Linked DNA regions of Puniceibacterium sp. IMCC21224. The protein of the gene in region 1 interacts with the protein of each later gene in a pairwise test. Links are inferred from orthologs where the notes say so. Each region holds a gene or a part of one and is shown in the gene's direction. Other genes may lie near its edges.

Region 1 (9,546 bases):
TGGTGCCAATTGTGAACGAAAATGATACCGTCGCCACGGACGAGATTCGGTTTGGTGATAATGATCGTCTCGCGGCGCAGGTGGCGGTGACTGTCGGGGCTGACCAGCTTGTCCTGTTGTCAGACGTCGATGGGTTCTACACCGGCAACCCCCAGATCGACCCCAGTGCCACCCGCTATGACGTGATAGATCAGATCACCCCCGAGATCGAGGCGATGGCCGGCGACGCGGGATCAGGTCTCTCCAAAGGCGGGATGAAGACAAAACTGATGGCCGCGCGCACCGCGACCGCCTCTGGTTGCACCATGGCGATTACCGAAGGCTCGGTGCTGCACCCGTTGACTGCCCTTGAGCAGGGCGCGCCTGCGACCTGGTTCACCGCTCAGATGGACCCGCATGCCGCCCGAAAACGCTGGATCGCGGCGATGAAACCACAGGGCACACTGATCGTCGACGCCGGTGCGGCAGGGGCCCTGGCACGTGGAAAATCTCTGCTGCCGGCCGGAATTGTCGCTGTCGAAGGCAACTTTGGTCGTGGTGATCCGGTTGCGATCCGCAGCGGCGCGGGCAGTGATCTGGGACAGGGGCTCACCCGCTATACCGCTACAGAGGCGCGCGCCATCCAAGGACATAAATCCACGGAAATCGAAACTATTCTGGGCTATCCAGGCCGCGCCGTGCTGATCCACAGGGATGACATGGCGGTCTAGCCGCACTTCTTCTCTTTCTAAATACGCAGATCCGACCGCAGAAAAAGGCACTGACTCATGCAGGACCATAGCGACATTCCCACTCTGATGGCCGACATTGGCACCCGCGCGCGCGTGGCTTCCAGCCAGCTGGCCAATGCGTCGCCAACGGCCAAAACACAGGCGCTGATGGCTGCCGCTGACGCCGTTTGGGCCGCGCGGGAAACAATCATCGCCGCCAACGAGAAAGACATGGCGTTCGGTCGCGACAAGGGATTGTCCGATGCGATGATGGATCGGCTGTTGCTGACCGAAGCGCGGATTCAATCCATGGTTGACGGGCTGCGCGCCATCGCCGGACAAGAGGACCCGATTGGCACGGTGATGACAGAATGGGACCGTCCCACCGGTCTGCATATCCAACGGGTGCGCACTCCGCTGGGTGTCATCGGCATTATCTACGAAAGTCGGCCCAACGTGACGGCGGATGCCGGGGCGCTCTGCCTGAAATCCGGCAACGCGGCAATCTTGCGCGGCGGCTCCGAAAGCTTTTATTCCGCAACCGCCATTCACGCCTGCCTGGTTGCCGGGTTGCGCGCAGCGGGTCTGCCCGAGGACGCGATTCAACTGATCCCCACACGCGACCGCGCCGCCGTATCTGAGCTTTTGACAATGACCGGGACTGTCGATGTGATCGTACCGCGCGGCGGCAAGGGACTGGTCGGACTGGTTCAGCGCGAGGCAAGGGTGCCGGTGTTTGCCCATCTCGAAGGGATCGTTCACATTTATGTCGACGCCAACGCAGATCCGGTCAAGGCGCTGAACGTGGTTCTGAACGCCAAGACGCGGCGCACCGGAATTTGTGGTGCCGCGGAATGCCTGCTGATTCACCGCGACGTGGTGGACACGATTGGGCAGGGGCTGATCCGGGCCTTGCTGGACGCCGGAGTCGAGGTGCGCGCCGACGAGACGCTCCAGGCCATTCCCGGCACCGTCGCCGCGACCCAAGCGGACTGGGGCACAGAATTCCTTGATATGGTGATTGCAGCCCGTGTGGTGCCGGATATCGACGCGGCGATCGCTCATATCCGTACTTACGGATCTAGCCATACGGAATGTATCCTGACCGAGGATGATGCCGCCGCCGGCCAGTTCTTTGACCAGCTGGACAGTGCGATCCTGATGCGCAACGTTTCGACCCAATTCGCCGACGGTGGTGAATTTGGAATGGGGGCCGAGATTGGTATCGCGACGGGCAAGTTACATGCGCGTGGCCCGGTCGGAGCCGAACAGCTGACCAGCTTTAAGTACCTCGTTACCGGCGACGGCGCGATTCGGTCCTGACGCCCGCCGCTGGGGCGATCAAACCACGACCAGTAGCCTGTCATCCTCGGGGTGGCAGGCAAGCGTTCTCTCGGTATCTCGTAGCAACACCCGCAGCAGCGCAAATTGCACCATCGCAGGCGAAATCTCGACATCCTCGGCGTTGTCGGTCAGCACCGACCAAAGCTCGGGTTGGATGGTCAGGCGTGGCGATGTGCCCTCAATCCGAAAGCGCCCATCGGACCAGTGTACAACCACCGACCCACCGCGCGGCATTGTGGATTCGATACACATCAGCACCAAAAAGGCGAGTTGCACTTCGTGTCTGGGCAGATCCCCAGTCACCTGCCAGTCCGTTTTCACGCGCGACCCGGCGTCTAGATCGCGCAGCACCGCCAACACCTCGCGCTGGCTGATCCGCTGTGCATCGCCAGCGCTGCCAAAGGCGATGCGAAAGAAACGAATCCGTGCGGCGGCGCTGACACAGCTGTCATTGATCAGCTGCATTTCCGGGCTGGTGCTGTCGGTTCCGCCCATCGACATTAATTCCAGCCCGTTGCTTATAGCGCCGATCGGGCTGATCAGATCGTGACAGATGCGTGACCCTATCAAAGCGGCGAGGTCGGTAGTATCTTTGGGCATGAATTGCTCCGAAACGAGGAGGTGTGGATGAACGCGCTGAATGCAATACTGGAACCGGGCATGCTGGTCACGCATCCCGATCAGCCTGACTGGGGAACCGGGCAGGTGCAATCAAACATCGGGGACAGGATTACGGTGAATTTCCGCGAAGAGGGCAAGGTTGTTATAGATGGTTCCCGTATCACGTTGCTGCCCTTCTTTGAAGCACCAGACTAGGGTGCGATAGTTTACGACAGGTTAATCTCCGGCATCGCGCAGCGGTTGCCAACCCTGTTGTCCCGGCCTAGACACCCCGTGATGACGTTCGTCTGGGAGCCGATCATGGTAGCCACCTCGCCCGAATTTACCGTTCGGCTGGCACGGTCCGCCGCGGATCTGCGCGCGGCGCAGCGGTTACGCTACGAGGTATTTGTAGCCGAGCTGGGCGGCGGCGGCGCGATGGTCGACCACGACGCCCGCCTCGAGCAGGACCGGTTCGACCCGTTCTTTGATCATCTCATTTTATGCGACGCCGCGCGACCCGGTGAGGTTATCGGCGTTTATCGTGTTCTGCGCAGCGATCAGGCTGCCGCGGCCGGTCAGTTCTACTCGGAAGATGAATACGACCTGGCCCCGCTGCAAAACACCGGGCGCACGCTGCTGGAATTGGGGCGATCCTGTTTGCATCCAGACTATCGCGGTGGATCCGCGATGGTCCATCTGTGGCAGGCGCTTGCCCGGTATGTCGATGAGCACGGTATCGAAATCCTGTTTGGCGTCGCCAGCTTTCACGGCACCGATGTCGAGGCGCTTGCGCATCCCTTGTCGTATCTTCATGCGCGCCACCTTGCACCGGACGAGTTGCGGGTTCGCGCGCGGGCGTACCAACCGATGGATCTGTTGCCCCCGGACGAGATTGACCGCAAACGTGCGGTGATCGAAACGCCGGCCTTGATCAAGGCCTATTTGCGGCTGGGCGGGTGCGTTGGGGATGGTGCGTTTGTGGACCATGCCTTTCACACCACCGATGTCTGTCTGGTGATGGATACAGCGCGGATGAATGACCGTCAAAAGGGCCTGTATCAGCGCGATGCGGCGAAATGAGCGTCACATGGAACGCTGGAGATGCCCCCGAACCGCAGAAATACGGTGTCCGCGACTGGCTAAGGGTCTTGCGGCGCGGGCTCATGCTGGGGATCGTGGTCTTTGGCGGACTTGTGCTGCTGTTGCTGGTCCGGCTGATTGAACGCCCGCTATGTGGTATGGACCGACCGGTGACACCCTATATCACTCAGGGGGTGTGTCGCGCGGCGTTTGTCATTCTCGGTTTGCCAATTCGCGTGCAGGGTCCACGCATCGGTGGGCCCGGTGCGGTCGTGGCGAACCATTCGTCCTGGTTGGATATCTTTGCGTTGAATTCGCGCAAGAACGTTTACTTTGTTTCAAAATCCGAGGTGGCAGGCTGGCCCGGTATCGGCTGGCTCGCCCGCGCCACCGGCACATTGTTCATCCGCCGTGATCCGCGCGATGCCAAGGCGCAGACTAGGGCATTTGCGCAACGGATGTCGCACGGCCACCGGCTGTTGTTCTTTCCCGAGGGGACCTCGACCGACGGGTTGCGGGTCTTACCCTTTAAATCAACGCTTTTCGCGGCGTTCTTTGATCCGTCGCTGCGCCAGAATGTGCAGATCCAGCCGGTCACAGTGGTGTATCATCCGCCACCGGGCGCCGATCCGCGGTTCTATGGCTGGTGGGGCGACATGAGCTTTGGCAGCCATCTGGTCAAGACGCTGGCAGCGCCGAAACAAGGTCGGGTAGAGCTGATCTATCATCCGCCGCTGCGGGTCGCCGATTTTCCCACCCGCAAGGCCCTGGCGCAGCAGCTCGAAGATCAGGTGCGTCGCGCCCATTCCCGGCTGTCAGCACCAGAGTCCTGAAGGTGTTAGCTGGCAGTCTCTGAGAGCCCCTGCATCAATACCCGCAGTGCATCTACCGGATCATTCTGGCGCCAGATCTCTTCACCGATGGCAAAGAAGTCTGTCATGTGGGCCAATCTCCGGATCGTCGCATCGTCCAACGCGCCTTCCGCGACAACCGGCAGTTCAATCATTTCGGACCACCACTGGAACAGATCCGTGTCCGCTAATGTACCGTCGCCCAACGCGTTTGGCCCGACCGGGCCAAAGCTGATGTAATCCGCGCCAGCCTCAGCCGCGTTGATGCCCTCATGGCGGGAATCGCCGCAATATGCGCCGATAATCGCCTCGGGCCCAAGGGTTTTCCGGGCAAAGCGGATTGATCGTGCCCCATCGACCAAATGCACACCGTCTAAACCCAGTCGCTGCGCCAGCATCACATGGGTGTCGATGACCATGGCGACGTCATGCGCATGCGCAATTTCGCGCAGCGCATCGGCGGCCCGAAGAATGCGATCCTCGTCCTGGGTGGCCAGCGCCAGCCGGATACAGGCCACGTCGGTGGTTTCCAGCACGGCGGACAATTGCGCAGGAAAGCTGTTCAGGTCGAACTCAGGCGGGGTGATCAAGTATAACTGTGGCTGCTCGGTCTCGGTCATATCCGGGCGCTCCCTCGGTAATCGCGGCATTCGCGTGGCTATAGCGCGCTGCATTCGGTTTGACCATCGGGTTGCTGCTATTTCGATGACTGGTTCATGACACGGGGTTGCGACGATTGGCGACAGAAAAACGCCAGTTGCCGGGCACTGCGCACTTGCCGCCCGTCGCCGGGCGGCATAGGCAATTCGCCATGACAGATCCAACCGCCAGCCCCGCGCCCTTGCCCCAACCCAGCGTTGTCCTTGTGCGTCCGCAGATGGGTGAAAACATTGGTGCAGCTGCCCGCGCCATGCTGAATTTCGGTCTGGACCGAATGCGGCTTGTTGCGCCGCGTGACGGCTGGCCGAACCAGAGCGCGGTTGCCATGGCGTCCGGTGCCGGGCGGGTGCTGGACGGGGTACAGGTCTATCCAACCACGGCTGAGGCGGTCGCGGATGCGAGCTTTGTGCTGGCCACCACGGCGCGGGTGCGCGGGCTGACGAAGCCGGTCTATAGCCCCGAAGGCGCGATGATCGAGGCGCAGGCGCGCATCGCGGCAGGCGAAAAGGTGGCGGTATTGTTCGGCCCGGAACGCGCCGGGTTGGAGAATGACGATATTGCATTGGCCAATGCCATTGTGACGGTGCCGGTCAACCCGGAGTTTCCGTCGCTGAACCTGGCGCAATGCACATTGCTGATGGGCTATGAGTGGCGCCGCGCAACAACCGCGATTGCCCCACGGACAGAGGCAATGGCCGGATCTGACTGGGCCACCGTGCTGGACGTCGAAACGCTTGCGCAGCATTACGAAGATCGGATGGAAACGGCCGGTTTCTTCTTTCCCGAGTCCAAGGCGCAGAGCATGAAGATCAATCTGCGCAATCTCTGGAGCCGGATGCCGCTGACGCAGATGGACGTGCGGATGCTGCACGGGGTGATGCGTCAAATGGTGCGCTGGAAGGAACATGGCGACTGACTTGAAGCGTCACGCAGAGGGGCCTAGGTTCCCGCAGAATAAGGAGCCAGCGATGACAGGGAAACGCAGCATTTTCGAAGAGGTGGGTACCGATGCCCCCAAACCGCAGGACCGTGCGGCGACGACCGGTATCATCGACCGTGGCCGGAATGGCGCACGCGGGGCGATCCGGCTGTGGATTATGATGCTGTTTACGCTCGTCGTGGTGATGATTGCGGTGGGCGGGCTGACCCGGCTGACGGATTCGGGGTTGTCGATCACGGAATGGCAACCGGTTTCGGGGGCGATGCCACCCTTGAACCTTGCTGACTGGCAGGCGGAATTTGCAAAATATCAGGCCAGCCCGGAATACCAGTTGCAGAACCAGGGCATGAGCCTGTCGTCGTTTCAGTTCATCTATTGGTGGGAATGGGGGCACCGGCAATTGGGCCGGGTTATCGGACTGGTCTGGGCCGTCGGGTTCTTTGGGTTTCTGGCGGCGCGCAAGATCCCTGTGGGCTGGACGGGTCGGCTATTGTTGCTTGGGGCGTTGGGCGGCGCGCAGGGGGCAATCGGCTGGTGGATGGTGTCGTCTGGCCTGACCGGGGATCAGACTGACGTGGCGAGCTATCGACTGGCGACGCATCTGGGGCTGGCCTTTGTCATTCTGGGTTTCATTGCGTGGTATGTCTTTGCGCTGGGGCGCGAAGACCGGGTGCTGATGCAGGCGCGCCGTTCGCGCGAATCGCGTCTGGCAGGTTGGGGGACGGCGCTGGCCGTTCTGGCCTTTGTGCAGATCCTGATTGGCGCGCTGGTCGCGGGCATTGACGCAGGCCGCAATTATACCGACTGGCCGCTGATGGCCGGAGCATTCTTGCCACCAACGCCGTTCGAGATCGAACCGATCTGGCGCAATTTCTTTGAAAATGACGGCCTTGTGCAGTTTGTGCACCGCATGGTTGGCTACGGTCTGTTTCTGCTGGGCCTGGTTGTCTGGACCCGCGCGCGCAAATCGCCCAATTCGGATACGCGATTCCGGTTCAACGCCGTGCTGGGGATGCTGGTGCTGCAGATGCTACTGGGCATCGGCACAGTGCTGTACGGCGCGCCCTGGCATATCGCGATCCTTCACCAGCTTGGTGCGGTTCTGCTGTGGGTGCTGATCCTGCGCGCCCGCTTTGCCGCACAATATCCGATTGCTCAATCCCTGAGAGGGACCAGATGACCAACGCTTTTGACGATCTCATGGCCTTTCAACGCGACACCGGCGCCCTTGGGCAAATCGCGGGGCGGCTGGGCTGGGATCAGGAAACCATGATGCCGCGCGGCGCTGCCGACCAGCGCGGCGATGAGATGGCCGCGATCGAATCCGTGCTGCATGCCCGCAAGACTGACCCGCGGGTTGGTGACTGGCTGGCCGAGCTGGCGGGCGCGCAACTCGACCCTGTGGGGCAGGCGCAGCTGCGCCATATCCGCCGCACCTTTGATCGCGCAAGCCGGGTGCCGGCGCGACTGGCGTCGGAGATTGCCCGTGTCACATCACGATCCCACGGCCTGTGGGCCGAGGCGCGCGCGGCGGACGATTTCGCAACTTTCGCACCCGTGCTGAAAGAAGTGCTGGCCCTGCGCCGCGAAGAGGGGGCCGCGCTGTCAGACGGGGCCGATGTCTATGACGCGCTGCTTGACGATTACGAACCCGGAGCGACTGCGGCGGGCCTGTCGACGATGTTTGGTGCGCTTCGCCCGCGTCTTGTTGCCCTGCGCGCAGAGATCCTGGAGAGGCCGCAGCCCAAGGGGCTGTCGGGTGAGTTTGACGAGGCGGCGCAGATGAAGCTGACGCGCCAGATTGCGCAAACCTTTGGCTATGATCTGAGCCGCGGGCGGGTGGATAAGGCGGTGCATCCGTTCAGCTCCGGTTCCGGCAACGACGTGCGTATCACCACGCGCACCAGTGCGAGCGATCCGTTCAACTGTCTCTACTCCACGATCCACGAGGTCGGCCACGCCTGCTACGAACAGGCGATTGCGCAAGAGTATCGGCTCACGCCGCTGGGGCAGGGCGTGTCGATGGGCGTACATGAAAGCCAGAGCCGGATTTACGAGAACCAACTGGGCCGCAGCCGCGCCTTTACCGGATGGCTGTTCGCCCGGATGACGGATAACTTTGGTGATATGGGGCTGGCGGATGCTGATGCATTCCACGCCGCCGTCAACCGGGTGCAGAACGGTTTTATTCGGACCGAATCCGATGAGGTGCAATACAATTTGCATGTGCTGCTGCGGTTCGATCTGGAACGCGCGCTGATCGCAGGCGCGCTCGAGGTTGAGGATCTGGAAGTCGCGTGGAATGATCGCTTTAAGGCGGATTTCGGCTTCGATGTCGACCGCCCCTCGAACGGGGTGCTTCAGGATGTGCATTGGTCGGCGGGGTTGTTTGGCTATTTCCCGACCTATTCATTGGGAAATGTTTATGCCGGATGTCTGAATCAAGCGTTGCGCGCGGCGGTGCCGGATCTGGATGACCAACTGGCGCAGGGTAATCTGACAGCTGCCACAGCATGGCTGCGCGAACACGTGCAACAATATGGTGGATTGTACGAGCCGCGCGAGGTCATTGCGCGGGCCTGCGGTGCAGAGCCTTCGGAGAAGCCACTGCTCGATTACTTGGAGACCAAGTTCGGCGCGATCTACGATTTCGCAACCTGATCCTGCGGAGTGCGCGTGCCGCGCACGCTGGTTTCCGGAGTGTGTGGCACGCGCGAGCCCGCTCCGAGGGGTGGTGTCGGCGGATAGGTCTGAGCGCCATTGCCTGGAGTGCTCTGGGAGCGGTCGCGTTGCTGGAGCGAGAGCGAGTCCTGCAAGAACGGGGAGTGAGATTTTCGCTGCGGTGCGTGCCCTGTTTGAGCAGCGGCTGACGCAATGGGCGGATCCTGGACTGTGAGACGGGCTGTCAGCCAGGTTCCCAAACGCATATTCCCATTCATTTCCGCCACGATTCACGCTAGGAAATCGTCTATGTTTGTTCCCTTCTTTGAAAACTTGCGCAACGCATCCGTGCCAGTGTCCCTGCGTGAATACCTGACTTTTCTGTCGGCGATGAAAGCGGGGCTTGCCACCTATGACCCCGAGGCGTTTTATTATCTTGCCCGAACGGCGATGGTGAAGGATGAACGCCACATCGACCGCTTTGACCGTGCCTTTTCCGCCAGCTTTTCTGGGTTGGATGCAATCAGTCCTGAGCAGGTGATGCAGGCGGTGGATGTGCCCGCTGACTGGCTGACCAATATGGCCGAAAAGCACCTGACACCCGCAGAAAAGGCCGAGATCGAAGCGCTTGGCGGGTTTGACAAGCTGATGGAGACGCTGCGCGAGCGGCTGATGGAACAGCAAGGGCGCCATCAGG
Region 2 (9,505 bases), 160 kb from region 1 along the record:
GACCATCAGCTTTTGGGACAGTTTTCACGGCGCCGGTTTTGGCGCGGCCAGCATCGGCGGAGAAGAGACATTTCGCAGCCACATCGCAGGGCCACTGATGCCGGGAACCGAACATATCGCCCCGTTCAACTGCTATCGCTGCCCCTATAATCATGCCGGGCCAGAGAGCTGTGGCCTCGCTTGCGCGCAGATGGTGGACTATGTTCTGGGCCGCGAGGGGGATGTTGCTGCGGTGATCGCAGAACCGATGCGCGCGGTGCCGGTGGTGCCGCCACCGGGATTTTGGAAGGCCGTGCAAGAGGCATGCCACAAGCGCGGCGCATTGCTGATCATGGATGAAATCCCGACCGGTCTGGGCAAGACCGGTCGCATGTTCGCGTTCGAGCATGATGAGGTGATCCCGGACATCGTCACGATGGGCAAGGCGCTGGGCGGAGGCATTCTGCCGATTGCGGCCGTTGTCGCCCGCCACGATCTGGATGTTTGCGGCGATTTTGCCATTGGGCATTACACCCACGAAAAGAACCCGGTGACCGCACGCGCCGCCCTGACCACTATCGCGATCCTGCAAGAAGACGGGCTGGTTGAACGCTCTGCCGAACTGGGGGCTTATGCGTTGACCCGATTGCGGACGGCACTGGCCGATAATCCCATTGTTGGCGATATTCGGGGCAGGGGGCTAATGTTCGGGATCGAGATTGTCGAGGATCGCGGCACCCGCGCTCCGGGCCGCACGGCGGCGGAACGGATCTATTATCGCTGTCTTGAGGCGGGTCTGAGTTTCAAAATCAGCGCGGGCTGCGTCCTGACGCTGTCGCCGCCGCTGATCATATCGCGCGAAGATCTGGACCGCGCCCTGGGCATTGTCGAAGACGCCATCCGCGCCGAGGCGACCCAGTGAGCCTGTTTGCTCTGGGGATTGTCCTGTTCGCCGCCGTGATGCACGCCAGTTGGAATGCGATGGTAAAGGCGGTGCCGGATCGCGCTGCTGTTTTGGCCGGCGTTTCGGGTTGCCACGCACTGATCGGGATCGTGTTGATCTGGATGTCGCCCAGCCCCGACCCGGCAAGCTGGCCGATGATCGTGATTTCGGCAGTGGTACATTACGGCTATTACCTGTTGCTGTTCTACTCCTATCGCTTTGGCGATCTGTCGCAGGTCTATCCGATCTCGCGCGGTATGGCCCCGCCGACGGTTGCGTTGATGGCGTTTCTGCTGGTGGGTGAGACGTTGCCGGTCTCTGGCTGGTTCGGACTGGGTGCGGTCTGCCTGGGGATCAGCATTCTGGCGCTGCAACGCGGTGCCGTCGACGCCCGGCGCAGTACGGTTCTGCTGGCGCTGTGCCTGGGCATCTGCATCTCGACATACTCGGTGGCGGACGGGATCGGGGTGCGGCTGTCGGATGCGCCGCTGGGCTATATCGGTTGGCTGTTTGTGCTCGAAGCGCCGGTGCCGATGGCGATCATCATCTCGCGCGGGGTTGGCGGGGGGCGGTTCGAACTGCGCCCGTTGCTGGCGGGACTGCTGGCTGGGGTTCTTGCCGGGGCCGCTTACGGGTTGGTGCTCTATGTCAAAACCTTTTCACCACTTGCGGCCGTGTCGGCGGTTCGCGAATCCAGCGTCATCATCGCGGCACTCATCGGAGTGGTGCTTTTCGGCGAACGCCCATGGAAAGGGCGGCTTGCCGCCGCAGTAATCGTTGGGGGGGGCGTTATCGCCTTGTCCATAGGATAATTGGCCATATCGAACGTTTCTCTTAATCCAACCATAAGATAAATAGATTTTACTTATTGTTGGGCAGTTCCCAGACTGAATTCAGGATCACGATCCAAATCGGCGGTGATATCACCCGTGTCATTAAAATGTGATGCGCCGCCGCAATAAGAGAACCGCGAACGCGGGTGGCCAAGCGGCGGATTCACCGGCGCTGACCGCGCGCCAACCAACAGGGACCTGCAATGAACACGAAAACGCTTTTGAATCTGACAGTTTGCGCCACGGCTTTCAGCGCGACAATGGCCTTTGCCGAAACCGAACTTACGGTCTACACCGCTGTCGAGGCCGAAGATCTGGCCCGCTACGCCGCGACCTTTAACGAAGATCATCCGGATATCAAAATCAACTGGGTGCGCGATTCAACCGGTGTGATCACGGCCAAGCTTTTGGCCGAACGGGAAAACCCGCAGGCGGATATGGTCTGGGGTCTGGCGGCAACATCGCTGCTTGTCCTCAAATCCGAAGGGATGCTTGAGCCATATTCACCCGCCGGTCTGGATGCGCTTGATGCGCGTTTTCGCGATGGCGATACACCGCCGTCCTGGGTCGGTATGGACGCTTGGGTCGCATCGGTCTGCTATAATACCGTCGAAGGGGACAAGCTGGGCCTGACTGCGCCAACATCCTGGGCCGACCTGACGAAGCCGGAATATGCCGGTCACGTTGTCATGCCGAACCCGGCATCCTCGGGAACCGGGTTCCTTGATGTGTCGAGCTGGCTCCAGATCATGGGCGAAGATGCGGGCTGGGCCTACATGGATGCGCTGCACGAAAACGTCGCGGCTTATACCCATTCCGGCTCTAAACCGTGCAAGATGGCGGCATCGGGCGAAACCGTCATCGGTGTGTCCTTTGCCTTTCGCGGCGCCAAATCCAAGGCTGAAGGCGCGCCGCTGGAAATCGTCGTTCCGACAGAAGGCATCGGTTGGGACATGGAAGCCACGTCGCTGATTGCAGGCACCATGAACGAAGAGGCGGCCAAGACGCTGATCGACTGGTCGATCACGCCAAAGGCGATGGAAATGTACAATGTTGGCTACGCTGTGGTCGGCATTCCGGGCATCGCCAAACCGGTGGATTATTTCCCCGAAGGCATCACCGACGCGATGATCGACAACGACTTTGAATGGGCGGCGAACAACCGCAGCGCCATTCTCGAAGAGTGGACCAACCGGTACGACACCAAGTCCGAGCCCAAGGGCTAAGGCCATCCGGTTTCGGTGCCGGGGCGCCCCAAGTGGCGCCCCGGCGGTCCAAACTCTATCCTGGAACAGACAGCATGAATGCAATCGTACAGGGCGGCATTGCGCCCGCGACTGATGGGGACGTCATTATGGACGCAGCGCAGCCGTATCTTCGGATTCGGAACCTCTGGAAAGCCTTCGGAGATTTCGTTGCGCTGAAGGATATCAACCTTGACGTTGCATCCGGCGAATTTGTCTGTTTTCTGGGACCGTCCGGGTGCGGCAAGACCACGCTGTTGCGCACCATTGCCGGGCTGGATCCGCAGTCGCGTGGAGCCATCCATCAGGGTGGCACCGATATTTCGTCGCTGCCGACATCCAAGCGCGATTATGGCATCGTGTTTCAATCTTACGCGCTGTTTCCGAACCTGACCGTGCGCCGCAACATCGCCTTTGGGCTTGAAAACACCGGACGGCCCAAACCCGAGATTGCCGCGCGGGTGAGCGAGCTGCTTGATCTGGTCGGCTTGCCGGAACAGGCTGAAAAATACCCGGCGAATCTGTCCGGCGGACAACAGCAACGAATTGCGCTGGCGCGTGCCATCGCGATCAATCCCGGTCTGTTGCTGCTGGATGAACCGCTCTCGGCGCTGGACGCCAAGGTGCGTGTGCACCTGCGCCACGAGATCAAGGAATTGCAGCGCAAGCTGGGTGTGACCACCATTATGGTGACGCACGATCAGGAAGAGGCGTTGTCGATGGCCGACCGGATTGTGGTGATGAATCACGGCGTGATCGAACAGGTCGGCAGTCCGACCGACATTTACCGCCACCCGGCGTCGCTGTTTGTGGCCGATTTCATCGGTGAGACCAACAAGATCGAAACACGGCTGAACGATGGCCACGTACAACTGGGCGATGTAACGCTAAAAACCGGCGCGGCGGGCATCCGCGACGGATCGGACGTTACGGTGGCGATCCGCCCCGAAGATATTCTGCCGCATCCGGCAGGTGAGGCGGGGGCAGACAATCTGCTGCCGGTCACAATCACGGATATGGAGTTTCTGGGATCATTCTGGCGCACACATCTGCGCAGCAACGCGCTTGCCGGGGTGCCTCTGGTGGCCAACTTTTCGATGAATGCGATGCGCAGGCTGGCGCTTGAAACGGGCACCGATCTGAGCGTCGAACTGCCGGCCGAACGTGTTCTGGCCTTTGTCAGGGGCGCCTGAGCATGAACACCGCTGACACCACGTTGCCGTCCGGTCGCCCTATTCGTCTGTCGCTGGATCGCGATGGCGTCGTCAAACGTGGCTTTATTCTGATTATCGCGCTCTATCTGATCGTGGCGTTGGCGCTGCCGCTGTATACGATGCTGTCCAAGTCGCTTGTGACCTATGGCTTTGATCTGGCGCGGTATGAAATTCAGGCCAGCGACGCGGCGGGAACCTTTGCGCCACCGGTCAATGTGGCCAAGCTGAACCAGCAGACTGGTGCCTATAGCGCGGATGATCTGAAAACCAGTTCGGACGGTCGGCTCGCGGTCACAAAATTCTTTGCTGATTTCAGTTTCCGCAGTCCGGTGATGTATCGCATTCGTAGCCTTGATGCCGACGCGCCCTATCTGGTCGGCCTTGATCTGCAACGCACGACAAAATGGCAGGAATACGACAGCAACGCGTGGCGACGGATCAACCTGCGGCCGGTGCAATCGATCGGGTTTCAGAACTATGCTGAATATTTCTCAAACGCGTCGCTGTATCAGTCGATCCAGAATTCGCTGTTCATCGCCGGTCTTAGCACCGTTGTGACTGTCTTTCTGGCCTTTGGCTTTGCCTATGCGCTTAGTCGCAGTTGTATGGCCTACAAAGGCGCGTTCCGGCTGATTGGGATGATGCCGATCCTTGTGCCATCGCTGCTGCCTGGGATTGCGCTGATCTATATGTTCGGTAATCAGGGTTTTGCCAAAGAGTTGCTGTTGGGGCAGTCGATTTATGGCCCACTTGGCATTGTCGTAGGGTCAGTGTTCTTTACCTTTCCGCACGCCATGATCATCATATCCACGGCCTTGTCTATCGCGGATCAACGCCAGTACGAGGCCGCGGATTCCCTGCGCTCGACCCCGTGGCGTACGTTCTGGACCGTGACTATTCCCGGTGCACGCTATGGATTGATCTCGGCGGCGTTTGTGGTCTTTACGCTGGTTATCACCGATTTCGGCCTGCCAAAAGTGATTGGCGGGCAGTATAATGTGCTGGCCATCGACATTTACAAACAGGTCATCGGCCAGCAGAACTTTGAAATGGGTGCGGTGGTGTCGGTGGTTCTGCTAATTCCGGCAGTGCTGGCTTTTGTCGTTGACCGGCACGCGCAGAAAAAGCAGGTCTCGTTGCTGTCGGCGCGCTCGGTGCCGTATGAGCCCAAGCCGGACCGGGTTTTTGACAGACTTTGCATGGTTTGGTGCGGGGCCATCGCGCTGTTCATCATCGGGCTGATCGCCACGTGTCAGTTCGCAGCATTGATCAAGTTCTGGCCCTATGATCTGAGCCTGAGCCTGAACAATTACGATTTCAATCGTATGGATGGCGGCGGTTGGGCGGCCTATGGCAATTCGATCAAATTGGCGTTGCTGACAGCCGTGTTCGGCACCGTAATCGTCTTTACCGGCGCGTATATGGTGGAAAAGATCGACGGTTTTGGCGCGGGGCGCGGGTTTTACCAATTTCTTGCGATGCTGCCGATGGCGGTGCCGGGCATGGTGCTGGGATTGGCCTATATCTTTTTCTTTAACAGCCCGGACAACCCTTTGCACTTTGTCTATGGTACGATGGCGATCCTTGTGCTGTCTACAGTGACCCACTTCTTTACCGTCGGACACCTGACGGCGCTGACGGCCCTCAAACAGATTGATGCAGAGTTCGAGCCTGTTGCCAGCTCCTTGCGCCAGCCGTTTCACAAGTTATTCGCGCAGGTTACCGTGCCGGTCTGTCTGCCGGCAATCCTCGACATTTCGATTTACTTGTTCGTGAATGCGATGACCACGGTGTCGGCGGTTGTGTTCATCTATTCGACCCATACCGCACTGGCGTCAGTCGCGGTTCTGAACATGGATGACGCGGGCGATATTGCGCCGGCTGCCGCGATGGGGATGATGATCTTTTACACCAACGTGGCGGCGCGCCTGCTGCATCTGTTGGCATCCCGCAGGATCCTGAAACGGACCCAGGCCTGGCGGACGCGGTGACGCCATAGCCCCGGATAGCATAGCTGGCGATTGGGTTCGCTATGGTCACACCGCCTGCAACCCGACTGGAATGCGCGGCGTCTCTCTGAGGCGGAGGATTTCCGGTTCAGCCCGTGGCGCTGCAGTCGCTCGGTTTTAGCGCAGACGGTTGTGTCGCGCCATCAGCCGTCCAGAAACGCCCTTTGCGCGTCGCGCAGGGCGAAGATATCGATGTCATCGACAATCTCGACATCGTCCAGACGAACGATTTGATCCTTCTTGATCGGCTTTTTCAGTTTTATGTTATGCGCCAACCCGATGGGCAGTGCATTCAGCCGGTGTGACTGCTGGGCGGGGATCGCCTTGGCCCAGACTTTATAGCCGCCTTCGCCGTCCAGATAGTCGCCCGCACCAAAGTCGCCCTTGGAGGTGGCCACGGCGTCGCCACGCCAGCGGGTTGACGACCCTGTCGCCTCGCCGCGCAGACAGGCAGACAGCACGGAGACCGATGTTTCCAGCCCGATCAGGTGGAACGGTCGCCACATCGAGCCGTACCAGCCCGACGGATCAGTCAGCAGGCCGTATTGCTGGAAACAGGCGCGTGTGTATTCGTCGGGTGCCTTGAACGTCACGAACATGCCGTACTGGATGTTGTTCAGCACCACGCGTCCGTCCGGTTCGCGACTGGATGCGATGTCGACAAGGCCGGGTTTTGCCAGTTGACCACCCTCGGATTTTGGGCGGAACACACTGGCGAGATCCTGCAGCCCGGCCGGATGAAACGCCAGCCCGTCGTCCGGGCAATCCATCCCCGTCGCATTGGCCACCGCCGCCATTTCGATCGCTGCCTTGGTGCCATCAGTAAAGGAATTGTACATCTTGGGGTTAAAATCGCCAGCCGCCACCTCTTCGTCGCTCCAGCCGAAATAGCTCCAGACTGTGTCGGGTGTTGAGTAGCGATAGGGCGGGGCAAAGTTCATGCCCTTGCCCGCCGCGATCAGTTCAAAGCCACATGACCGCACCCAGTCGACAAGTTCGCAGATCGCGGCGGGCTGGTCGCCATACGCCATGGAATAGACCACACCCGCCTGCTGCGCACGATTCGCCAGCACAGCACCACACAGCACATCCGCCTCGACATTGACCATGATCACATGTTTGCCCGCTTCAATTGCGGCCAGCCCGTGGCGGGTGCCAGCCAACGGATGGCCCGTCGCCTCGATGATGCATTCTATGGCGTCGCAGGCAAACAGGGCGGCGGCATTGTCGGTGATGCAGGTCGTTCCGTTCTGCACCGCATCACCCATCGACGTGGCGCCATAGCGATCCGCCGTCCAGCCGGTGCGGTTCAGCGAGGCCCGCGCCTTCTCCACGTCGAGATCGGCGATTCCAACGATCTGAAAGCCGGGAATATGTTTGGCCTGTGCCAGGATCATCGACCCGAATTTGCCCGCTCCAATAAGGCCGACGCGCACCGGCTGCCCGTTAGCTGTGCGGGCGGCAAGAAGAGATGACAGGTTCATGATATTGCTCCGGGTGTGAATTTTCAGCCAGGCTAACATGTGCGGGCGTCGACATCTTTTAAGCTTAGCTAAATAATTGGTTAAGAATAGTTGATTGAACTGACCGTCCGGGAATGCTGTTCTGACCGCAGAGTTTCGGAGGGGGAGCCATGGACAGCACAACAGTCAGGGGCGGATCAAATGTCAGCCTTGAGCGGCGCGCCTGGGCGATCCGGCGCAACGCGCTGCGAATGGGCGAGGTGCAGGGCCAGGGCTATATCGGTCAGGCGCTGGGTGTCGCGGACGTGCTGGCGGTGTCGTATTTTCACGCGCTGACCTACCGCGCCGCCGATCCGGAATGGGAGGGGCGCGATCGGTTCCTGCTGTCCATCGGGCATTACGCGATTGCGCTGTATGCTGCGATGATCGAGGCAGGGATCCTGCCCGAGGACGAGATCCCGACCTATGGCATGGATGACAGCCGGATGCCGATGTCCGGCATGGCGGCCTATACGCCGGGGATGGAGATCACCGGCGGCTCGTTGGGCCACGGGCTGGGGATCGCGGTCGGTATGGCGCTGGGACTGAAACGCAAGAACAACGCAGCCTTTGTCTACAACCTGTTGTCGGACGGCGAATTGGGCGAGGGATCGACATGGGAGGCGGTGATGTCAGCCGTGCAGTGGAAACTGGACAACCTGATTGCCATCGTCGATTTCAACAACCAACAGGCCGACGGGCCGACCCGCGACGCGCTGGCGCAGGTGCCTGAGGCGGGGCGCTGGCAAGCGTTTGGCTGGTTCGCGCAAGAGGTCGATGGCAACGATATGACGGCGGTGGTCGCGGCCTTTGATGCCGCCCGCAATCATGACGCCGCTCAGCCGCGCGTGATCATCTGCAACACCAAGATGTGCAACGGCATCCCATTTTTGGAAGATCGCGAGATCACGCATTTTGTACGGGTCGAGCCCGAGGAATGGGCAAGTGCATTGCGTATTTTAGAAGAGAAGAAGCCGCAATGAACCATCAACATTTGTCCCGCCGCGCGTCGAAATATACACCACGCCGCGCGCCCAAAGGTGAACGGCTGGCCACCTCGGCGATGATCGCGTCGTTGGATTCCGAAGGGCGCGACACCGTTGCGGCCCCCTTTGGTCATGCGCTGGTCGATCTGGCGAAAACCCGCGACGATATCGTCGGGTTGACGGCGGATCTGTCGAAATACACCGACCTGCATATCTTTGCCAAAGCGTACCCGGACCGGTTCTACCAGATGGGCATGGCCGAGGCGGTGATGATTTCGGCGGCCGCCGGTCTGGCGCGCGAAGGGTTCACGCCCTTTGCCACCACCTATGCGGTCTTTGCCGCGCGCCGGGCGTATGATTTCATCATCATGGCCATTGCTGAGGAAAATCTGCCGGTCAAGATCGTTTGCGCCTTACCGGGGCTGACTACGGGTTATGGCCCCAGTCATCAGGCGACCGAGGATCTGGCGATCATGCGCGGGATGCCGAACCTGACAATCATCGACCCCTGCGATGCGACCGAGATTGATCAGGCCACCCGTGCCATCGCCGATCATCCCAGCCCGGTTTACATGCGCCTGTTGCGCGGGCAGGTGCCAAACGTGTTGGGCGAATACGGCTATCAGTTCAAGCTGGGTCGTGCGCAAATTCTGCGCGATGGGCGGGATGTGCTGTTTGTGTCCAGCGGGTTCATGACGATGCGGGTGCTGGACGCGGCGGCCCGGTTGCAAAGGGATGGCGTCGATTGCGCTGTGCTGCACGTGCCGACGATCAAGCCGCTGGATGTGGAGACGA
Region 3 (9,631 bases), 1.6 Mb from region 1 along the record:
CTACGAGGGTATTGATGGCCAGGGCCTGCACGTTTCCTATGGCGAGGTGCGCGAACGGCCCGAAGTTATCGCTTGCGACACGGTTGTACTGTGTGCGGGGCAACTGCCCGAACGATCGCTGGCCGACGAACTGGCGGCGCGCGATATCGCCTGCCATGTGATCGGCGGTGCGGATGTGGCCGCCGAGTTGGATGCCAAGCGGGCGATCAATCAAGGCACACGGCTGGCGGCGACACTCTAACTGGGTGCGGCTTAGGCGTTAAATTGCACCAGCATCACGGCTATACCATATGGTGATCATACTTGGATCATATGCCCAATATATCGGTTCCAGGTCGGGAATCGCCATGGCGATGATTGCGATAAACTGGCGGTTCCATCGTTTCTAAAACCCGGACAAGTACGCAATGACCCCTGTATTGTCCGCCTCGCGCCGCTTTTGTGCCCAAATTGCCGCCCATACCTAGGCCAACCAGAGAAATACTGAAGGAACCGGGAATGGATCGTCTGACGGAAATGGAGGCCTTTGCCACGGTCGTGGATCAGGGCGGCTTTACCGATGCCGCAAAAAAGATGGGTATCTCGAAATCCGCAGTGTCCAAGCATGTCTCGTCACTCGAGGCGCGCCTGGGGGCGCGTCTGCTGAACCGCACCACCCGTCGGGTCAGCCCAACCGAGATCGGGCTGGCTTATTATGATCGCGCCCGACGTGTCCTGAACGACGCGGGCGAGGCCGACGCACTGGTGACGTCGATGCAATCTGCGCCGTCCGGGCTGTTGCGTATCTCGGTCGCGACGGATTTTGGCGTCAATCATCTAAGCCCGGTCTTGGGCGATTTCCTAGCTGAATTTCCTGACATTACCGTCAATATGGTACTGAACAACCGCTTTGTTGAACTGATATCCGAAGGCTTTGATATGGCCGTGCGGATCGGAGAGCTTGAGGACAGCACCCTGCGCGCCCGCAAGCTGACCGAAACCACCAAGCGGATGATCGCGTCGCCCGGCTATTTTCAGAAATTTGGCCGACCGACGAAGATCGACGATCTCAACGATCACAAGCTGCTGCACTATTCCAATCAGGCCAGCGGCAATGTCTGGAAAGTAACTGCGCCAAGCGGTGAAAAACGGCAGATCCGCACCGCGGGCTGGTTGTCGGTAAATGATGGGCAATCGCTACTAAACGCCTGCGTGGCCGGTCTGGGGATCGCCTATCTGCCGTCGTTCCTGTATTCTGATGCAATGGAAAAGGGGCTGGTCGAGGATGCGATTCCGGATCTTCCCGTTGAAATCCAAGGCATCTATGCGGTCTATCCGCCGGGCCGCTTTACCCAGCCCAAAGTGCGCGCATTCATCGATTTTCTGGTCCAGGCCTTTGTCGAAAAAGGCCCTGTTGACTGGTAAGACTATTTCCTCCTGCCCTCGTAAGGCCGCCTTGACGCCTCGGGTAACACCGGGGCGTTTTTTTGTGGGCGATTCAGGGGTCGGGTAACAACACCGCTTCAATCCGGCGGTTGGCCATACGGCCATCTTCGGTCGTGTTGGTGGTGATCGGAGAGAGATATCCCGCCCCCTGCGCCGAAAGCCGCGTGCGCGCGACACCGTGGCCGGTAAGATAGTCAACCGCCGCCTGAGCACGGCGGCGCGACAGGGCGATATTGCCCTCAAGCGATCCGGTGGCATCGGTGTGACCGACGATGACCAACCGTGCGTTCGGGCGTGCGGCAAGATATGCGGCCAGTGTATCCAGCGACTCAATATCATCAGCCCCCAGCCCAGCCTTTCCACTGTCAAAGCGCAGATCGGGGAGCACCACATGGCCCGCAGAGTCGAGCCGGTCGGCAAGTCCGCCAAGTTCGATAGGCAGCGGCGCGAGGGGCAGCGGCGCGAGGGGCAGCGGCGCGAGGGGCGGCGGTGCCTCGGGCGCGCTGGTGCTGAGCTTGGTGAATGCAGCACCGGCGCGGATGATCTGGACGTATCCGGCACTGGCACTGCGGCTGACAATCAGGCCAAGCGCGTCACCGCCATTCGTCTGCTGGACTGCCGCAAGAAACCGAAAATCGGCAAGGTCGACATACATATCGGGGCCTTGCAGCACCTCGGTGTCAAACCGGAAATCAAAGCCGCCACAGGTTTGTGACGGGCACTGATGCAGGATGGTATAGCCTGCGGCCTCGATCTGCTCGCGCAGGGGGGTCATCAATTGCAGGGTTGTGGCGCTCTGACCCGGAATGCGCCAGGCCTGCCGGGTGACGCGACCTTCAACCCGCCGCACCGGCAGGCCGGTTTCCAGCGTCCAGTTGCCGATCGGCAGCCGGTAGCTGCCGGGGTCGGTCGTGTCCTCGTGAGTCATCCGGGCACCTGAGGGCAGGCTCAGATCCAGCGCTGCTGCGGGGCCAGCGCCGCCGATCAGCAGCGCCGCCAGTGCCGCTTTAGCGCGCCTGCGAATGGTATTCGTCATTCGGGCGCATGTCGGTGGCGCTGGCCACTCGGTTGGTCATGTTGAAAAAGCCGGTGACATTGGCGATGTCCCAGATATCGCGGTCGGTGAATCCTGCGTCGCGCAGGGCGGCGCGGTCCGGCTCTTGCACCTCTGCGCTGGCTTTTGTGATCTTTTCGGCAAAGGTCAGCATGGCGCTGTGGCGCGGCGTCAACTCGGCTACGCGCCAGTTCATCACCAGCATTTCACCCAACTTTGGATCGCCTGACAGTTGGCGCACCGCAGCGCCGTGGGCGGTCAGGCAGTAAAAACATTTGTTGATCGACGACACGACAACGGCAATCATTTCGCGCTCAAGTTTGTTCAGGCCCGAATCCGCCAGCATCAAATCGTTGTACAGCGCGGCAAAGGCATTGAGTTTGTCGATATCAAAGGCATGGGCGTGCAGAACGTTCGGGACCATGCCCAGCTTGTCCTGGCAGATGTCGAAATATTTCTGTGTGGCGGGTGGCAGCGGGTCCACAGACGGCAGGTTGAGCGCGGTTGGCATGTCACGGGTCATGATGCGGTCCCTTTGTCTTTGCGGATGCGGTAGTGGTAGCCGCCCACCAGCGTCAGCCCAAGCGAAGCATAGAGCGCGTTGGCCCCGACATTCGCGGTGGTGCAGAGCACGGCCATATGCGTGGCCCCCTGACGTTCGGCCCAGATCGCAGCGCAGCGCATCATCCACTTGCCCAGACCCTTGCTACGATACGCCTGCGTGATTTCCAGCGCGTGGACCATCGCGATACCGTCGTGGATGGCGCAATACCCGGCGCCCGCCGGTTTGTCGCCGGTGCGGCCAAAAAGCCCGGTTTTGGGCCCCTGCGCGCGCTGCATGACCCCGATCCGCGCCGGGCCGATGCCACCTGCGGCCCAGATCTCGCGCATGATGGCCAGCGGTTCCCAAATCGCAAAGGCGGTGACGCGGGGGATCGGCAGGTCGGTTAGTTGTGCGATGGGGCAGATCAGGGCATGTACCGGGTCAATCACCACATAACCTGCATCAGCCAGCGCCTGATCCAGCGCATCCTCACCAGCGCGCAGCATGAACAGTGGGTCCTGCCCCATGGCCCGCATCGCGTCGGCCGCGGCGGGGATATCGTCGGGGGTCCAGCCGGGTCGCGCAGTCGCCGCTGACACGCGTTTTCCGCCGCCAGCGCCGTTGCGCAAGGTAAAGACCGGGGTCTCTTGCTGTGTGGCGGCGGGCCATGTTGCCTCGGTCACGGCATAGAGCTGAGACAGGTCTGGTGTCATGCAGGAAACAGATCAGAAAGTTTGGCGATGGCGGCGTGAACTTGCGCGGGATCGGTGCCCCGGATCACCACATTGGCGCCGTAAACGCCGTTTTCCTGAAACGGGTAAGATCCCATTTGCAGATCGGAATATTCCTGCGCCAGTGCGCCGAGCGGGCCAGCGATATCACCTTCGCCGCGCTGGATGCGCAGGGTTTGTGACAGCAGTGGCGCGCCGCCGGTGAGTGTCGGCAGCACAGATGCAACCATGGCCTGAAACACGGACGGCACCCCGGCCATGACATGCACATTCTCCAGCGTAAAGCCGGGCGCAACCGACACTGGATTGTCGATCAGCGTTGCGCCGTCGGGGATGCGGGCCATGCGTTGGCGGGCCTCATTGAACTCTTTGCCGCTGCGGTCGTAATGCGCCTGAAGCAGCGCCCGCGCGTCATCGCGCACCGTGATGCCGACGCCAAATGCGGCCGCGATGCAGTCGGCGGTGATGTCGTCATGGGTCGGCCCGATCCCCCCCGAGGTCACAACGGAATCATAGCGCGCGCGCAGGTCGTTGAGAGCGGTGACAATCGCGTCCGCGTCGTCCGAGATCACGCGTACTTCACGAAGGTTGATGCCGATATGGGTCAGCTCGCCCGCCAGATGATACATGTTGGCATCGCGGGTGCGCCCCGACAGGATCTCGTCTCCGATGACCAGCATGGCGGCGGTGGGATTGGGCATCGCGGGCTCCTTGCGTAGCGGATATGCTCAGGTATAGGCGCTGGTCATGCGCTTTCAAACCCCTCTTGTGCCCGCCCGTCTGATCCGCCGCTACAAACGGTTTCTCGCCGATGTGCAGCTCGAGGATGGGAGCGAAGTTGTTGCCCATTGCGCCAATCCCGGCTCGATGCTGGGTCTGGCCGAACCGGGAATGCGGATCTGGCTAGAGCCGAACGATGATCCAAAGAAAAAGCTTGGATACGGCTGGCGTCTTATCGAACTTGAAGGGGCGTTTGTTGGGGTGGACACCAGCCTGCCAAACCGCCTGCTGCGCGGCGCGCTTGAGGTCGGGGCGGTGCCAGGGCTGAATGCGTATCCGCAAGTGCTGCGTGAACAGAAATATGGCCAGAAAAGCCGTGTCGATTTCCTGTTGCGGGGCGAGGGACTGCCCGATGCCTATGTCGAGGTGAAATCCGTCACCTTGTCACGGCAGACCGGACTGGCCGAGTTTCCCGATTCAGTGACCACCCGCGGGGCGCGGCATCTCGATGATCTGGCTAAAATGGTCCAGCAGGGGCATCGCGCGGTGATGCTTTATTTGGTGCAGCGCACTGATTGTACTTCGGTAACATTGGCCGCTGATCTCGACCCGGCCTATGCTGCGAGCTTTGCGGCGGCGCGGGCGACCGGGATCGAGGTGCTGTGCCACGGCTGCGACATCACGCCCGAGGCGGTGATACTTGGCGCGCCGTTGCCGTTCCACATGGGCTAGGCGCGGCTGGACGCATCTGCGTACGGTTGCTAGGCTTGGCCCATTGCCTTTGACAGCCGGTGCAAAGGAGGTCCGCATGCGGTGGTATCTTGCAACAATTCTGACGATGCTGGGCCTGTCGCCCGCCCACGCCACCCAATCCTGTGGCGGAGAGGCGGGATGGGCCAGCCGCGAGATCGCAGGTTCGGTCACGATGGACGAGGCATTCTTCCACGAGGCAGGCGCGCAGACATTTTCGTTGGTCCCGACTGACTATGGCTGGCAAATTCAGATGCTGGACCGCGACGGGGCAGAGTTGCCAGTGTTTGCAGCACCGTTACGACCGGTCGAGATAAATCCGCTGAACATCGCGGGCTGGCACTTCCGCAATCGCGACAACACCGGCCCGAACAACGGGGACGTGAACGCGCCGCAGCATCAGCGGCGGTTTGTCTTTGGTGCCATGGCGCGCGATCTTTTGGCAAACCCCACGCCTCGCGGCGCATCGGAAGGCGTCGGAGGATTGGGCGAACTGATCCTCGGCAACATGACTCTGACGTCGCCAGAGCCGGGGCAGCGCGCCGCAATGACGGCGCTGGATTTTACCGCCTGTCTGGTGTGGCAGGGCGGGGGCGACCGGCTGGACCCAATCATGAGTGCCGACACAGAAGTGGCCTTTGATGCTGTTGTGGCGACGATGCTCGGGTGTGGGTTCGATGATGTCGCCTTTCGATTATCGGATCGAATGGCCAAGGGGCGTGAGGGTGGGCAGGCACCCTATCTGGAACCCGATATGGACGGTGATGGCATCCCCGACCTCGTGATACCGGCGACCCGCAGGACGGATCAGGCGCCGGGGCTGGCGATCTGCCTGCTGGGGGACGAAACCCTGGTTCTTGCCGGATATGATGGCCGCATCGGGATGCATCTGGACCCGTCGTATTTTGGGCGCGCCGATTTCTGGGGTATACATCGCGGTGAGGTGTACGCGTCCGCGGCGCAAGACGGGCCGCCCACACTGGGCGGGGACGCGCTTTTGCTGGGCAAAGACGACTCGTCTAGCGTCCTAGTCTACCTGGACGCAGCGCGAAACGTTTCAAGCTATTGGCAAGGGGACTGAAACGATGCGCAACAGCACAGTGATGGGTTTGCTACTGACGGCCTGGGCGGCGGCTTTTGTTGCGTCGCTCCTATTCTCGTGGGACGTTGAGGGCCCGCGCAATATTGATACCGGGTTAAAGCGGCTCGACGTGCTGTTCAAATGGCAGTTGATCGCGATTTGCATCGCGCTGGCGGCGGCGGTTTCTGGTTTTGTGCTGCAAGGGGGCGGCAAATGGCAACGCTTCGTCGGGTTGCTGCCGATCGGGCTGACCTGCCTTATTATCGGCGGGACGGTGGGAATTGCCCTGCTGCAACGTGATCCGCTGCCAGAGGTCCGGCATCCCGCCAAACCTACGGCGCCTGCGGTGGATGCCGTTCCGCTGGACAGCAATTAGTCCAGCCCCCTGCTCAGGGTAACGACACGACCGATAGGGGAGATTTGCGGCGTAGACGCTTTACACTACGGCAATTGATGGTTTATTGGGCCCGTGCAGTTGCAGCAAATTGGCGGCGGTGCCAAAGATGCGGCACCGCCGCCTCTGGCAAAGGGCGGTAAAACGCACTAAGTATCAAGTAATAAGACGATGGAGTCCGTAGATTTGGACGAAGACACCCGAGGCCGTCTCACCCGGGACGGTATACGCATTTACGAAGCCAGTGACTTTGCCGGTATGCATGTGGCCGGAGCATTGGCCGCGCGCATCCTTGATGAGGTTGCGCCGCTGGTTTTTGTTGGTCAGACGACACACGAAATTGACGCATTTATCACCCGCGCCGTCAAAGAGGCGGGGGCCACTTCGGCCACGATCGGCTACAAGGGCTATCAACACGCCAGCTGCATCAGCGTAAACCATGTGGTGTGCCACGGCATTCCGGGTGACAAAAAGCTCAAAGATGGCGATATCCTTAATATCGACGTGACGGTGATTGTGGATGGCTGGTTCGGCGATACCAGCCGGATGTATGTGGCGGGTAAGCTGCCGCGCAAAGCCGAGCGGCTGATACAAGTCACCCATGACAGCCTGATGGAAGGTATTGCGGCCGTGAAACCCGGCAATACCTTTGGCGACATCGGCTATGCTATCCAATCCTATGTCGAGGCGAACCGCATGTCCGTCGTGCGTGATTTCTGTGGTCATGGTCTGGGGCGGGTATTCCACGCGCCGCCCAACGTGCTGCATTACGGTCGCCGCGGAACCGGTCCCCTGCTCGAAGAGGGCATGTTTTTCACCATCGAACCGATGGTAAATTTAGGTCGCCCGGAAACCAAGGTACTGGCAGATGACTGGACCGCCGTGACCCGCGACAAATCGTTGTCGGCTCAGTTCGAACATTCGGTGGGTGTAACGGCGGATGGGGTCGAAGTCTTTACCCTCTCGCCCGGTAACTTATTTCACCCAACGTATTGATATTCGGCCTTTCGGTCCGCCATCTCAGGTCGCGCGCAGAAACGTCACATGCGTGTCGCCATAGCGCCGTGTATCAAGCGGCGCAAAGCCCGGTGGCACGAATTGTGGCGCGTTCTCTTCCCACACGATCAGCGCATCGGGCGCAATCCAACCCGCATCACCAGCGGCGGTAAGGGCGCGCAATCCCAGATCCTTGCCATAGGGCGGGTCAAGAAAGATCAGATTGCAAGGGGTCTCGGCCACCGGCAACCGGCTGGCGTCAGTGGACAGAACACGGGTCTGCGCGCCGGTGCCGGTCAGGCGAATGTTCTCGCGCAGCAGGCTCTGGGCCTTGCGCCCGTCGTCGACAAAGGTGACATGCACCGATCCGCGCGACAGTGCCTCGAGCCCCAATGCGCCGGTGCCGGCAAACAGATCCAGAACACGGGTGCCGTCGAACGGATCGCCAAAGCGCCCACCGGCCAGCACATTGAACAGGCTTTCGCGGACGCGGTCGGTGGTCGGACGCAGATGCGCCGCCGGATCACCCTTACCAACCGAGGCAAGGGTTCGACCGCGCAACTGTCCCGCAATGATCCTCATGGTTTCAGCAGTGCCTTGAGTTCGGTTGCCGGGTCCGCGATCAGTGCCGGATCAGCGCTGCGCCCGGCCTCGATCAGGCGTTTGCCGACCATATAGGCGCGGGGGTCGTTCATTGCATCCAGCGCCAGCAGTCGGTCGCCGTGATAGTACCAGAACGATACAGTTCCTTCGTCGCCCGGACGGGTCACGATGCGGTCATACCCGGTCGACAGGCCGGCGATCTGTAGTTTGACGTCGAACTGATCCGACCAGAACCATGGCTTGGCCGCGTATTCGCGTCCCGTGCCAAGGATGTTGTCGGCGACACACTCGGCCTGGTCGATGGCGTTGCCGACGCTTTCGAGCCGCAGTTGCACCCCGCCATGCGGAAAAGAGGCACAGTCCCCGGCAGCCCAGATCGCAGGGTTCGACGTGCGTCCCTGGGCATCGGTGCGGATGCCGTTGTCCAGCGCAATGCCCGCTGCCTCAGCCAGTTCTGTGGCGGGAGTGATGCCAACACCGGTGATGACAAAATCCGCTTCGATGACCTCACCGGTGCTGAGTTCCGCTCCCGACACCGCCCCGTCGCCCAGCAGCCGCGTCAGGCCCACGCCCTCGCGGATCGTGACGCCGTGCGCGGTGTGCAGCGCACGGAAATAGTCCGAGGTTTCGGGCGCTGCGACCCGCTGCAGAATGCGGTCGGCCATTTCGATCAGCGTCACACTCAGGCCCAGTTTGGCCGCGACCGCTGCCGCCTCTAATCCGATATAGCCGCCGCCGACGATCAGCAACCGCGCGCCCGTGACAAAGCACGGCGCCATGGCATCCACATCGGCCAGGGTGCGCACAGCAAAGACACCGTCGAGGGTGCCACCGATGCTTGCAGGCAGGCGACGCGGGTGTGACCCGGTGGTCAGCACGAGATGGTCGTAGGGCAGCGCCCCATCTGCCAGAGTCACCGTTTTCGCAACCGCGTCTATGGCTTGCACCGATGCCCCGGTGCGCAGATTGATCCCGTTGTCGGGATAGAAACTGGCGGGACGCAGATACAACCGATCCTCGGCCATGTCCCCCAGCAGATAGGCCTTGGACAATGGCGGGCGCTGGTACGGTGGCACAGGTTCGGCACCGATCAGCGTGACGGATCCGTCGAACCCTTTGTTGCGCAGACGCGCGACACAGGCAGAACCGGCCTGTCCTGCGCCGATCACTACGACATTGCTCATATGCTTCGCCTCCGCATCTCGACATTCGCCTTTTCGTGCCGCACCCTATATGCGCCAAGACGGGAAACGCAATTCAAGGAGCGATACAAATGGCGATTTCAACAGGGGACAAACTGCCCGACGCAACGCTGGTGTGTCTGGGCGACGGT

What was found.
Region 2: the proteins of IMCC21224_RS08350 (region 1) and IMCC21224_RS07635 interact in binary tests that used the Escherichia coli proteins (3 or more experiments, as listed by UniProt). The link is inferred for Puniceibacterium sp. IMCC21224 from one-to-one orthologs.
Region 3: the proteins of IMCC21224_RS08350 (region 1) and sfsA interact in binary tests that used the Escherichia coli proteins (3 or more experiments, as listed by UniProt). The link is inferred for Puniceibacterium sp. IMCC21224 from one-to-one orthologs.

The regions. Positions count from the first base shown.
Region 1 is NZ_LDPY01000001.1:1,823,211-1,832,756, forward strand. Bases 1-2,900 are described here. They hold IMCC21224_RS08350 (glutamate-5-semialdehyde dehydrogenase), read left to right. Parts: upstream 1-767; coding sequence 768-2,033; downstream 2,034-2,900. Other genes in these bases: proB (glutamate 5-kinase), read left to right, coding at 1-710; IMCC21224_RS08355 (histidine phosphotransferase family protein), read right to left, coding at 2,052-2,654; IMCC21224_RS08360 (DUF3553 domain-containing protein), read left to right, coding at 2,682-2,870. In the rest of the region: IMCC21224_RS08365 (GNAT family N-acetyltransferase), read left to right, coding at 2,976-3,737; IMCC21224_RS08370 (1-acyl-sn-glycerol-3-phosphate acyltransferase), read left to right, coding at 3,734-4,570; IMCC21224_RS08375 (thiamine phosphate synthase), read right to left, coding at 4,576-5,208; IMCC21224_RS08380 (RNA methyltransferase), read left to right, coding at 5,400-6,164; ctaA (heme A synthase), read left to right, coding at 6,217-7,368; IMCC21224_RS08390 (carboxypeptidase M32), read left to right, coding at 7,365-8,849; IMCC21224_RS08395 (VWA domain-containing protein), read left to right, coding at 9,159-9,546. UniProt on the Escherichia coli protein: Catalyzes the NADPH-dependent reduction of L-glutamate 5-phosphate into L-glutamate 5-semialdehyde and phosphate. The product spontaneously undergoes cyclization to form 1-pyrroline-5-carboxylate.
Region 2 is NZ_LDPY01000001.1:1,659,293-1,668,797, forward strand. Bases 2,265-5,123 are described here. They hold IMCC21224_RS07635 (putative 2-aminoethylphosphonate ABC transporter ATP-binding protein), read left to right. Parts: upstream 2,265-3,055; coding sequence 3,056-4,192; downstream 4,193-5,123. Other genes in these bases: IMCC21224_RS07630 (putative 2-aminoethylphosphonate ABC transporter substrate-binding protein), read left to right, coding at 2,265-2,981; IMCC21224_RS07640 (putative 2-aminoethylphosphonate ABC transporter permease subunit), read left to right, coding at 4,195-5,123. In the rest of the region: IMCC21224_RS07620 (aspartate aminotransferase family protein), read left to right, coding at 1-901; IMCC21224_RS07625 (EamA family transporter), read left to right, coding at 898-1,734; more of IMCC21224_RS07630, read left to right, coding at 1,959-2,264; more of IMCC21224_RS07640, read left to right, coding at 5,124-6,204; IMCC21224_RS07645 (NAD(P)H-dependent oxidoreductase), read right to left, coding at 6,366-7,706; IMCC21224_RS07650 (transketolase), read left to right, coding at 7,856-8,707; IMCC21224_RS07655 (transketolase family protein), read left to right, coding at 8,704-9,505. UniProt on the Escherichia coli protein: Part of the ABC transporter complex CysAWTP involved in sulfate/thiosulfate import. Responsible for energy coupling to the transport system.
Region 3 is NZ_LDPY01000001.1:180,648-190,278, reverse strand. The notes cover bases 3,369-6,353. They hold sfsA (DNA/RNA nuclease SfsA), read left to right. Parts: upstream 3,369-4,501; coding sequence 4,502-5,206; downstream 5,207-6,353. Other genes in these bases: IMCC21224_RS00835 (hypothetical protein), read left to right, coding at 6,310-6,353; IMCC21224_RS00840 (hypothetical protein), read left to right, coding at 5,283-6,305; IMCC21224_RS00850 (molybdopterin-binding protein), read right to left, coding at 3,733-4,455; IMCC21224_RS00855 (N-acetyltransferase), read right to left, coding at 3,369-3,736. Outside these bases: IMCC21224_RS00875 (NADPH-dependent 2,4-dienoyl-CoA reductase), read left to right, coding at 1-241; IMCC21224_RS00870 (LysR family transcriptional regulator), read left to right, coding at 499-1,404; IMCC21224_RS00865 (OmpA family protein), read right to left, coding at 1,478-2,461; IMCC21224_RS00860 (peroxidase-related enzyme), read right to left, coding at 2,433-3,002; more of IMCC21224_RS00855, read right to left, coding at 2,999-3,368; more of IMCC21224_RS00835, read left to right, coding at 6,354-6,681; map (type I methionyl aminopeptidase), read left to right, coding at 6,886-7,695; 16S rRNA (guanine(966)-N(2))-methyltransferase RsmD, read right to left, coding at 7,720-8,277; IMCC21224_RS00820 (NAD(P)/FAD-dependent oxidoreductase), read right to left, coding at 8,274-9,482; IMCC21224_RS00815 (peroxiredoxin), read left to right, coding at 9,572-9,631. UniProt on the Escherichia coli protein: Binds to DNA non-specifically. Could be a regulatory factor involved in maltose metabolism.